DNA from 3 places in the Clostridium malenominatum genome. Region 3 is predicted to be linked to each of the others. Evidence: a T-box and tRNA genes for the amino acid it is inferred to sense, from the RefSeq annotation. Region 3 holds a T-box; the other regions hold tRNA genes.
The links. The T-box of region 3 lies ahead of argS (arginine--tRNA ligase). A T-box ahead of a tRNA ligase gene usually reads a tRNA of that ligase, here a tRNA-Arg.
Positions count from the first base shown of each region.

Region 1: it has a tRNA-Arg gene. The T-box ahead of argS (arginine--tRNA ligase) is inferred to sense a tRNA for this amino acid. The anticodon was not compared.
Region 2: it has a tRNA-Arg gene. The T-box ahead of argS (arginine--tRNA ligase) is inferred to sense a tRNA for this amino acid. The anticodon was not compared.

Region 1 is NZ_BAAACF010000014.1:14,590-17,723, reverse strand. It holds gene ABDZ69_RS16975 (Ger(x)C family spore germination protein) at 1-1,018, shown strand, start outside; gene ABDZ69_RS16970 (phosphatidylserine decarboxylase) at 1,036-1,932, opposite strand; tRNA gene ABDZ69_RS16965 (tRNA-Arg) at 2,083-2,159, shown strand; gene ABDZ69_RS16960 (nucleoside deaminase) at 2,215-2,658, shown strand; tRNA gene ABDZ69_RS16955 (tRNA-Ser) at 2,748-2,839, shown strand; tRNA gene ABDZ69_RS16950 (tRNA-Ser) at 2,947-3,036, shown strand; RNA gene ffs (signal recognition particle sRNA large type) at 3,048-3,134, shown strand, end outside.
Region 2 is NZ_BAAACF010000014.1:24,488-27,621, forward strand. It holds gene ABDZ69_RS17005 (DUF3798 domain-containing protein) at 1-1,140, opposite strand, end outside; tRNA gene ABDZ69_RS17010 (tRNA-Arg) at 1,590-1,666, opposite strand; tRNA gene ABDZ69_RS17015 (tRNA-Ser) at 1,758-1,848, opposite strand; tRNA gene ABDZ69_RS17020 (tRNA-Ser) at 1,881-1,971, opposite strand; gene serS (serine--tRNA ligase) at 2,081-3,134, opposite strand, start outside.
Region 3 is NZ_BAAACF010000001.1:1,252,957-1,256,090, forward strand. It holds gene ABDZ69_RS06305 (CidA/LrgA family protein) at 1-251, opposite strand, end outside; gene ABDZ69_RS06310 (MFS transporter) at 321-1,520, shown strand; T-box leader at 1,587-1,772, shown strand; gene argS (arginine--tRNA ligase) at 1,826-3,134, shown strand, end outside.

The DNA of each region.
Region 1 (3,134 bases), on a different contig from region 3:
AGCTATTCCTTTTGGAATAGGTTATGATTTGAAATCAAAAGTTGGAGATGAAGTGGTTTATAGTATTCCCATTACTTATTATATATTTGGTAGCGATGGACGCACTAACAATTTAACGGTAGAAGGAGAAGGAAGTTTTGTAATTGAAACTAGGTCTGATAGGCAAAGAAAAATTAATAAAAAAATTTTCAATGGATTGGAAAGAATGTTTATATTTAGTGAAGAGGTAGCTAAAGATGGAATAGCTAATATAATTGACGGTTTATTTAATAGTCATGATATTAATGACCATGCGCTGATGGTAGTATGTAAAGATAAAACAAAACACATACTTGAATATGAGCAACAGGGATATAATAGTTCGACGGAATTTATAGAAGGTCTAATTAAAAATTTAAGATTTTCATATTTCTTTTCAGATGATTTTAAGGTCACAAACGTCTCTTCAAAATCATTAGCAGAAGGAAGAAGAGTTATGTTGCCATATATTGAAATTACACATGAAGGGATAGTAGTTACTGGTGCTGCAATATTTACTAAAGATAGAATGGTATTGAAGCTAAATTTAAACGAAGCTAAAATCATGAATTTATTATCTGGTTCAAAAGGAACTGGAGAATTAACATTAGCGGATGATACTTATAAATTTGTGGGAGCATCGGCGGAAAATAAAAGAAAGGTTAAAGTTATTAAAGAAGGGGATAGATATAAATTTATAATTAATTTAAATATTGATTTAGAAGTAACTTATAATGAGCAAGATATGGATATATTTGAGAATACTAAAAATCTAAGGATATTTAAAGATAGAATGTCTAGGCAAATAGAAGAACAAGGAGAAGAATTTATTCATAAAATGCAAAGTGTATATAAATTGGACTTACTTGAATTAGGTAGAGTAGCATCAGCTAAATATGGTAGACGAACAGGTGTTGACTGGGACGAAGTAGTGAGCAATTCTCAAATAGATGTAAATGTTAATGTTAAAGTTTCAAGGCAGGGAAAAGGAAATTATTAAACGTGAATAAATTTTAATTATTCACGTTTAAATTTTAATCCGATTTTTTCACCCATTAAAACCTTTGTTTCAAAGCCTAAGCTAGTTTGTTCTAATATATCCTTATCAATAGCAACCTTATCTTTCTGTAAAAACAATATAATCGTAGAGCCGCCGAATTTAAAATAACCTTTTTCATCTCCCTTTAACATTTTTTTATTAGGAGAATAAGTTTGGATTATTGAGCCAACGCAGGTAGCTCCAACTTCTAAGTAGAGAACTTCTCCAAAGTTTTCGGTGTGAAATAAAGACCATTCCCTTTTATTTTGGCAGTACAGCTTAGATATTTTATTTAATGCAATAGGGTTAACTGAATAATATTGGCCATTTATTTTTATTGTATCTTCACAAACTCCATCATCCACAAAATGAAATCTATGGTAGTCAGTAGGACATAGTCTTAATATAATACAAGTTCCGTTATTGTATAAAGAAGCAATGGTATCATCGTTAATTAATTCCTTCATACTATAATGAAAGCCTTTTACTTGAACAATTTTATTTAAATCAATACTTTCGTAAATAGATATTCTTCCATCTCCAGGAGAAATAAAAATATTTTTGTCCCTAGAAATAGGTCTATACTGCGATTTGATTTTTCTAATAAAAAATTCATTAAAGGATTTAAAATCATTCAAGTTAAGTTCATATTCGTTCATATTAATATTGAAGTCTTTAACAAAACTCACTATTTTTTTTGAACTTGAGCGGGTATCACAATATTTACCATAAAGACTAGAGAAAACTTTTCTCTTTAAGAAAATTTGTAAGAGTGACATTCCAATAGGTGTGTTATAAGTCCAGTTTAAATATTTTTCCCCAGAAACTTGTTCAATGTCATAAGAGTTAGTTTTTCTATTATATATTTTAATCATATTTTCCTCCAGAGTTTATACTAATGTATTAAGGAATATTTTACATTATCTATATATAAAATGAAAGAAGTTTATATAAATGGCAGCTAATCCAAATTATATTGACAACAAAAATAAATTATAATAAACTATTATAGAAAATACTAATATGTTTCCGTAGCTCAGTAGGATAGAGCGATCGCCTCCTAAGCGGTAGGCCGTGGGTTCGACTCCCGCCGGGAACACCAAAAAAGCCTTCAGTGTAAACTGTGGGCTTTTAATATATTTACAGGAGAATATATTATGAATAAATCCTTTATGAATTATGCTTTAGAAGAGGCTAAAAAGGCTAAAAGTATAAATGAAGTGCCAGTAGGAGCAGTTATTGTTAAGAACAATATTATAATAGGGAGAGGACATAACAGCATAGAAACTTTAAAGGATTCCACTGCTCATGCGGAAATTATAGCAATAAAAAATGCATCTAATTATTTAGGTGATTGGAGATTAAAGGATTGTGAGATGTATGTCACATTAGAACCTTGTCCAATGTGTGCAGGTGCTATAATTCAATCTAGATTAAAGAAAGTTTATATTGGGACTTTTGAGCCTAATTTAGGGGCTTGTGGTTCTGTCATAGATATTTTACAAAATATATATTTAAAAAGTAACGTAGAAGTTCAGTGGATGTATATGGATGAATGTAGTATTATATTAAAAGATTTTTTTAAGGAGCGAAGAAAGTAAAAGGATTATAAATTATTTAATGGTTAATCATTGTATGCTATAAAAATGTATAGTATAATTATATAGAAATTTTAAAGAACTTTATTTAAGGAGAGATGTCCGAGTGGCTTAAGGTGATGGTCTCGAAAACCATTGTAGGATAAATATTCTACCGAGGGTTCAAATCCCTCTCTCTCTGCCAAAAAATAAAAATACAATTTTCTAAAAAGCACTTGAATTAAGTTCGTATTAATAGTATAATAAGTTTTGTCTTAACAGACATAAAAAATTATATTTTATCATGAGTATGGAGAGATGTCCGAGTGGTTTAAGGAGCACGCCTGGAAAGCGTGTGTAGGGGAAACTCTACCGAGGGTTCGAATCCCTCTTTCTCCGCCATATAAACTTTGCCGTGCTAGATGGGGAGTTAGCGGTGCCCTGTACCTGCAATCCGCTACAGCAGGGTTGAATCCCTCGCCTAGGCAATAGTGTGTGAG
Region 2 (3,134 bases), on a different contig from region 3:
ATAATCTGATAAAACTACATAGAAATTATTCAAATCTTGGTTAGTTTTTTCGTCTTTAAAAGTGTTAATCTGAATTGGTTTTCCTGCAACCTTCTTGCTTATCTCTTCTAACTTCGCTTTATCATTTTTATCTTTTATAGTTCCTTCTAAGTAAGCTTTAGCATATTCAACACCTGTTTCCACAAATAACATATTTACAGGTACTGGCCACGTTGAGAATCTTCCTTTTCCACCCTTTTCCTCTACCTTTTTCTTTGTTTCTTCTATAATGAAATTTAAATCACCCTTCTTTTCTTCTGGTATTTGTATACCAAGTGCTCCTGGGTATCCATGGTATGGTGAAGGACAACATTGTTGTGACATTATACCACCCTGTTCTAAAACTGCTTTAATTAAAGGTTCTTGCATAGAACAGTTTGTACTAAAGAAAGATGTATCTTTTCCGAACTCTTTAATCTTTCTTGGAACATCTTCTAATATAAATTGTTGCGCCCCTGGAACTCCAGCATCTCCTGTTGGGTCTGGTGCAGTAGCATCTACGAATTTAATTCCCTCTTCTTCACAAGTCTTTTTCAAAATATCTCTTCTCATAGCTAATAACTGATAAGACATATGTCTTGGGAAGGAATAGTGAACAAAGGTTTTAGCTCCTTGCTTTTTAGCTTGTTTAATTATAGCTGTACCCATTCCTAATTCATCAGCCTGTAAAACTACATCAGCTTTTGAAGCTATTATAGATGGATCCTCTCCTGGAACTCCTGCTATGAATAATATATCTTGTCTTTTTTCTTTAACTTTGTCTATAGCTGCAGAAGCACCTGGAACAGCCTGTACAAAAACTATAGCCTTAACATCTGGGTCTGCAGCTAAGCTTAAAGTATTAGCTATTGTAGTTTCTTGTTCCTTAGAAAAATTATCGGGATATGTTTGAAGAACTATCATATCTCCATATTTTTTCTTCATATTTTCAGCAGCTCTATATTCTTCTTCTCCCTGTGAAACTGTACCAGTAATAACACCAATCTTAAATTTAGACTTTTCAGTGTTACTTGCAGGTTGGCTATTGTTTTTACTACCGCATCCTACTGCAGTTATTGCTATAGCCCCTGATAGCAATATAGATAATAATCTTTTTTTCATAAATTAACCCCCTTAAAAATTTCCATGTAGAATATATAATTATAAATTTATAATTATTCATATTATATTAAGGAATATTTAAAATATCCATTAATTTCGATAATTATACAAATGCTCAAAAATGAATGTTTGGCAAACCAATATTTCATTATATATTTCCACGAACACATGTGAACGTTATATGCATACATATATTCATAATTTATTCACATTATACGCTATATATTACCATTTATCAAGCAGATTTTAGCACTTTTATTAAATTCAGACTAATGCAAGTTAGTTTTTACATTTATTTAATTATGAATTTTTTATCCTAATTTTCCATTTTTAGAATTAATGTTTTCTTGCATAAATATTAATTTGTTTTCATAAAGCCTCATAAATATTAGATATCTATTTTAAAACAAAATAAAAACCTCACAAATTTAACATTTGTGAGGCTTTTATGGTGCGCCGGAGAGGATTCGAACCCCCGACCAACTGGTTCGTAGCCAGCTACTCTATCCAACTGAGCTACCAGCGCATATTTAACATTAACATATTAACATATATGAATTAAAAAATCAATTAGATTAATTATAAAATGTAAAAAGCACCTAGATTTCTAGATGCTCTGGCGGAGAAAGAGGGATTTGAACCCTCGCGCCGGTTTCCCGACCTACGCCCTTAGCAGGGGCGCCTCTTCGGCCACTTGAGTATTTCTCCATGACCAAATTTACTTTATAAATAAAAAAAATTGGCGGAAAGACAGGGATTCGAACCCTGGGTGCGGTCACCCGCACGCCGGTTTTCAAGACCGGTGCCTTAAACCAACTCGACCATCTTTCCGTGTCTCATGACAAAATAAATTATATCAGTGATTGTTACTTATGTCAACAGTTTTTTGTTATTTATTTATGAGGTAAACTAGAAAGTTCTAGTTTACCTCTATTTATTTTTATTTTATTACTTCTACTCCACCTAAATAAGGTCTTAACGCTTCAGGAACTACAATACTTCCATCTTCTTGTTGGAAGTTTTCAAGTATAGCTGCTACAGTTCTTCCTACAGCAACACCAGATCCATTTAAAGTATGAACAAACTGTGGTTTATCCTTTGGATTCGCTTTAAATTTTATATTAGCACGTCTTGCTTGGAAGTCTTCAAAGTTACTACAGCTTGATATTTCAACATATCTATTATAACTAGGCATCCAAACCTCTATATCGTATTTAAAAGCCGCAGTAAACCCTAAATCACCTTTACATATCTTAACTATTCTGTACGGTAATCCTAGTCCTTGAAGTACACTTTCCGCATCTTTTGTTAATTTTTCTAATTCTTCATAAGAATTTTCTGGAGCTGCGAACTTCACAAGTTCTACTTTATTAAATTGATGTTGTCTTATAAGTCCTCTTGTGTCTCTACCTGCTGATCCAGCTTCTGCCCTAAAGCAAGCACTATATGCTACATGCTTTATAGGAAGTTCTTCTCCTTGTAATATTTCGTCTCTATATAAATTAGTTACTGGAACCTCTGCTGTTGGTATTAAAAAATAATCATCATTTGTTTTAAAAGCATCTTCTTCAAACTTAGGAAGCTGCCCTGTTCCTGTCATACTTTTCCTGTTTACCATATATGGTGGTAATATTTCAGTATATCCATTTTTATCAATATGAGTATCTAAAAAGTAGTTTATAATAGCTCTTTCAAGTCTAGCTCCTAAAGCTCTATAAACAGTGAATCTTGAACCAGTAATTTTTCCTGCTCTTTCAAAATCCAATATATCTAAGTTTGTTCCTAAATCCCAATGGGCTTTTGGTTCGAAGTTAAAGTTAGTAGGCTCTCCCCATCTTCTAATCTCTTCATTATCTTCATCTGTATTTCCATTTGGAACGTTTGGATTTGGTATATTTGGTATTCTTAGCATAATATACTCAATTTCTTCATCTATTTTAGATAATTCTTCATCTAATCCTTTTATTTTATCTGATAGCTCTTTCATTTCCGCC
Region 3 (3,134 bases):
TTTCCATTTAGTATGGGTAACGCAGAAATTATGCCTACACCAGCTGGAATAAAGAAAAAAGAAAGATGATCTAATAAAAAGTCGCTTAATTTATCAACCATATTAATTTTTATTATATTTAAAGATAATGCTAAAAATAATAGAAGCATACCTAAAACATTTCCAGGTATAGGAGTATGAAAGATAAGGTTTATTAATTCTCCTAAAAGGCATAATACTAATATAATACCTAATTGTCTTAAAAGCTTCACAAAAAACACCTCCTATATCATTTTATTACTATTAAGATAAAAATACTAGAATTTGAGGGAGAAAATTTTATGGAAGATTTTATAAAAAGTATTTTTGCTCCTTATAAGGGATTGCCTAGAGAAATTTATATTATGTTTTTTTCAAGGATGATAAATAGTCTAGGAAGCTTTGTATATCCTCTTTTGACTTTAATATTAACTCAAAAGATAGGTGTATCAAAAAGTGAAGCTGGTGTTTTTATGACTTTAATAGCTATTTTTTCAGCTCCAGGAATGCTTATCGGGGGAAGACTAGTAGATACCATAGGAAGAAAAACCACCATACTAATATTTCAAACTTTAGCTCTAGTTGTTTTTATAATATGTTCATTTTTAAAACCATCTTTAAAAATGGCATATATTCTTATGTTAGCGCCAGTTTTTTATTCTTTTTGCATGCCAGCGCAGGACGCAATAACAGCAGACTTGACTAACGAAAATAATAGAAAAGAAGCTTTTTCGTTGCTATATATGGGGCATAATTTGGGTTTTGCCATTGGACCTATAGTCGGTGGAATACTATATAAAAACTACTTACCTTTAGTGTTTTTGGGAGATGCTTTTACCACATCCATATCTCTTATTTTAATTATGATTTTTATTAAAGAAACTTTAAACAAAGATAATAAAAAAAGTGAAGAACATAAAGAATCTTCATTTACTATATTGAGAAAAAGAAAAAAGCTAATATTGTTTTCTTTAATACTTTTTATATATCAATTCTCCTATTCTCAATGGGGATTTTTGTTACCCTTACAGTTAGGCGGAATTCATGGAGAAGATGGTGGAAGATATTTTGGGTTAATGGCTGGAATTAATGGCGTTATAATAGTAATATTTACTTCTATTATATCTAGGATTACTATGAAGATAAGGGGATTAAAAATTATTGCTATAGGCGGGTTATTATATGCCCTGTCATTTTTAATATTTTCTATGAAGAGTACATTAGCATATTTTTATATAGCTGTAGCTATAATGACCTTTGGAGAAATCATGGTGTCGGTAAATACTCCAGTATATATTTCAAATAATACTCCACCAAGCCACAGAGGAAGAATAAATGCTATTTTGCCGACAATATATGGATCGGGATGGGCATTAGGACCTGTCTTTATGGGGATGTATTTATCTCAAAATGAAATAGAAAAGGGCTGGCTTTTAGTTTTTTTACTTATGTTTATTGCTTCATTACTCATGATGATTTTAAATATTTATAAAAATAAGTAGTTCATATTGACAAAGTATAAAGTAAAATACTATAATTACTAAAGATTAGTAGATTATTATTAATAGTTAAATTCTTAGAAGAGGAAAGTACTTTTTAACAATTCTTTAAGCGAGCAGGAAAGGGTGGAAGCCTGTAAGAAATTAAAAAGGAAGAGAACCTTGGAGAAGCTTATTTAGACGCTAACCCCGTTAAGGTTTTAAGTGGACTATTGTCAATTAGAGTGGTACCGCGGGTTTATAGCCGTCTCTTTTATTTTAAGAGAGGGCTTTTTTGTATATAATTTTAAATTTGAGGAGGAAAAGTAATGGATTTTAAAAAGTTAGTAGCAGAAAGAATAGCTGAAAACATAGAGTTACCTATTGAAAAGGTTGAAGAGCTTATAGAAATACCACCAAAGTCTGATATGGGAGACTTTGCATTTCCTTGTTTCCAGCTTTCTAAAACACTAAGAAAGGCTCCAGTTGCTATAGCTAGTGAGTTAAATGAGAAGATTAATAAAGAGGGCTTTGAAAAGGTTGAAAATTTAGGGCCATATTTAAACTTTTTCATAGATAAAGAGGTTTTTGCAAAGAGTACTTTAGAAAAAATCATATCAGAGGGCGATAAGTATGGTAATTCAAACATTGGAGAAGGTAAAAATGTAGCAGTAGAATATTCTTCTCCAAATATCGCTAAGCCTTTCCATGTGGGACATTTATTTAGTACAGCTATAGGAAATTCCCTATATAAAATAATGAACTCTCAAGGATATAACTGTGTGAGATTAAATCACTTAGGGGATTGGGGAACACAATTTGGTAAGCTAATATCAGCTTATAAAAAATGGGTAGATGAAGAAGCTTTAGAAAAAGAACCTATTAAAGAGCTTCTAAGAATATATGTTAAATTCCACGACGAAGCGGAAAAGGATCCTTCCCTAGAAGATGAAGGAAGAATGTATTTTAAAAGACTTGAAGAAGGCCGAGAAGAAGAAACAAAATTATGGGAAAGATTCAAGGAATTAAGCCTAAAAGAATTTAATAAAGTATACAAAATGCTTAATGTTGAGTTTGATTCTTATAATGGTGAAAGCTTCTATGGAGATAAGATGGATGCAGTAGTAGAAGAAATTCAACAAAAAGGATTATTAACGGATAGCAACGGAGCTAAGGTTGTTATGCTTGAGGAATATAATATGCCACCATGTATTATAAAAAAATCTGATGGTGCTACTATCTATGCCACTCGTGACTTGGCAGCGGCTATGTATAGAAAAAAGACCTATGACTTTTATAAGAGCATATATGTTGTTGGACTTGAGCAAAGCCTACACTTTAAGCAGGTATTTACTACATTAAAACTTATGGGACATGAGTGGGCAGAGGATTGCAAACACATAGGATTTGGACTTGTAAGATTTTCTGATAAAAAACTTTCTACAAGAAAAGGAGAAGTTATTTTCCTTGAAGATTTATTAAAAGAATCCATAGATAAAACCATGGAAGTTATAAAAGAAAAAAATAATGATTTAGAAAATAAAGAGGAAGTAGCTAAAAAAGTTGGAATAGGGGCAGTAATATTTACTTACCTTAAGAATAATAGAGAAAGAGATATTGTATTTAGCTGGGACGAGA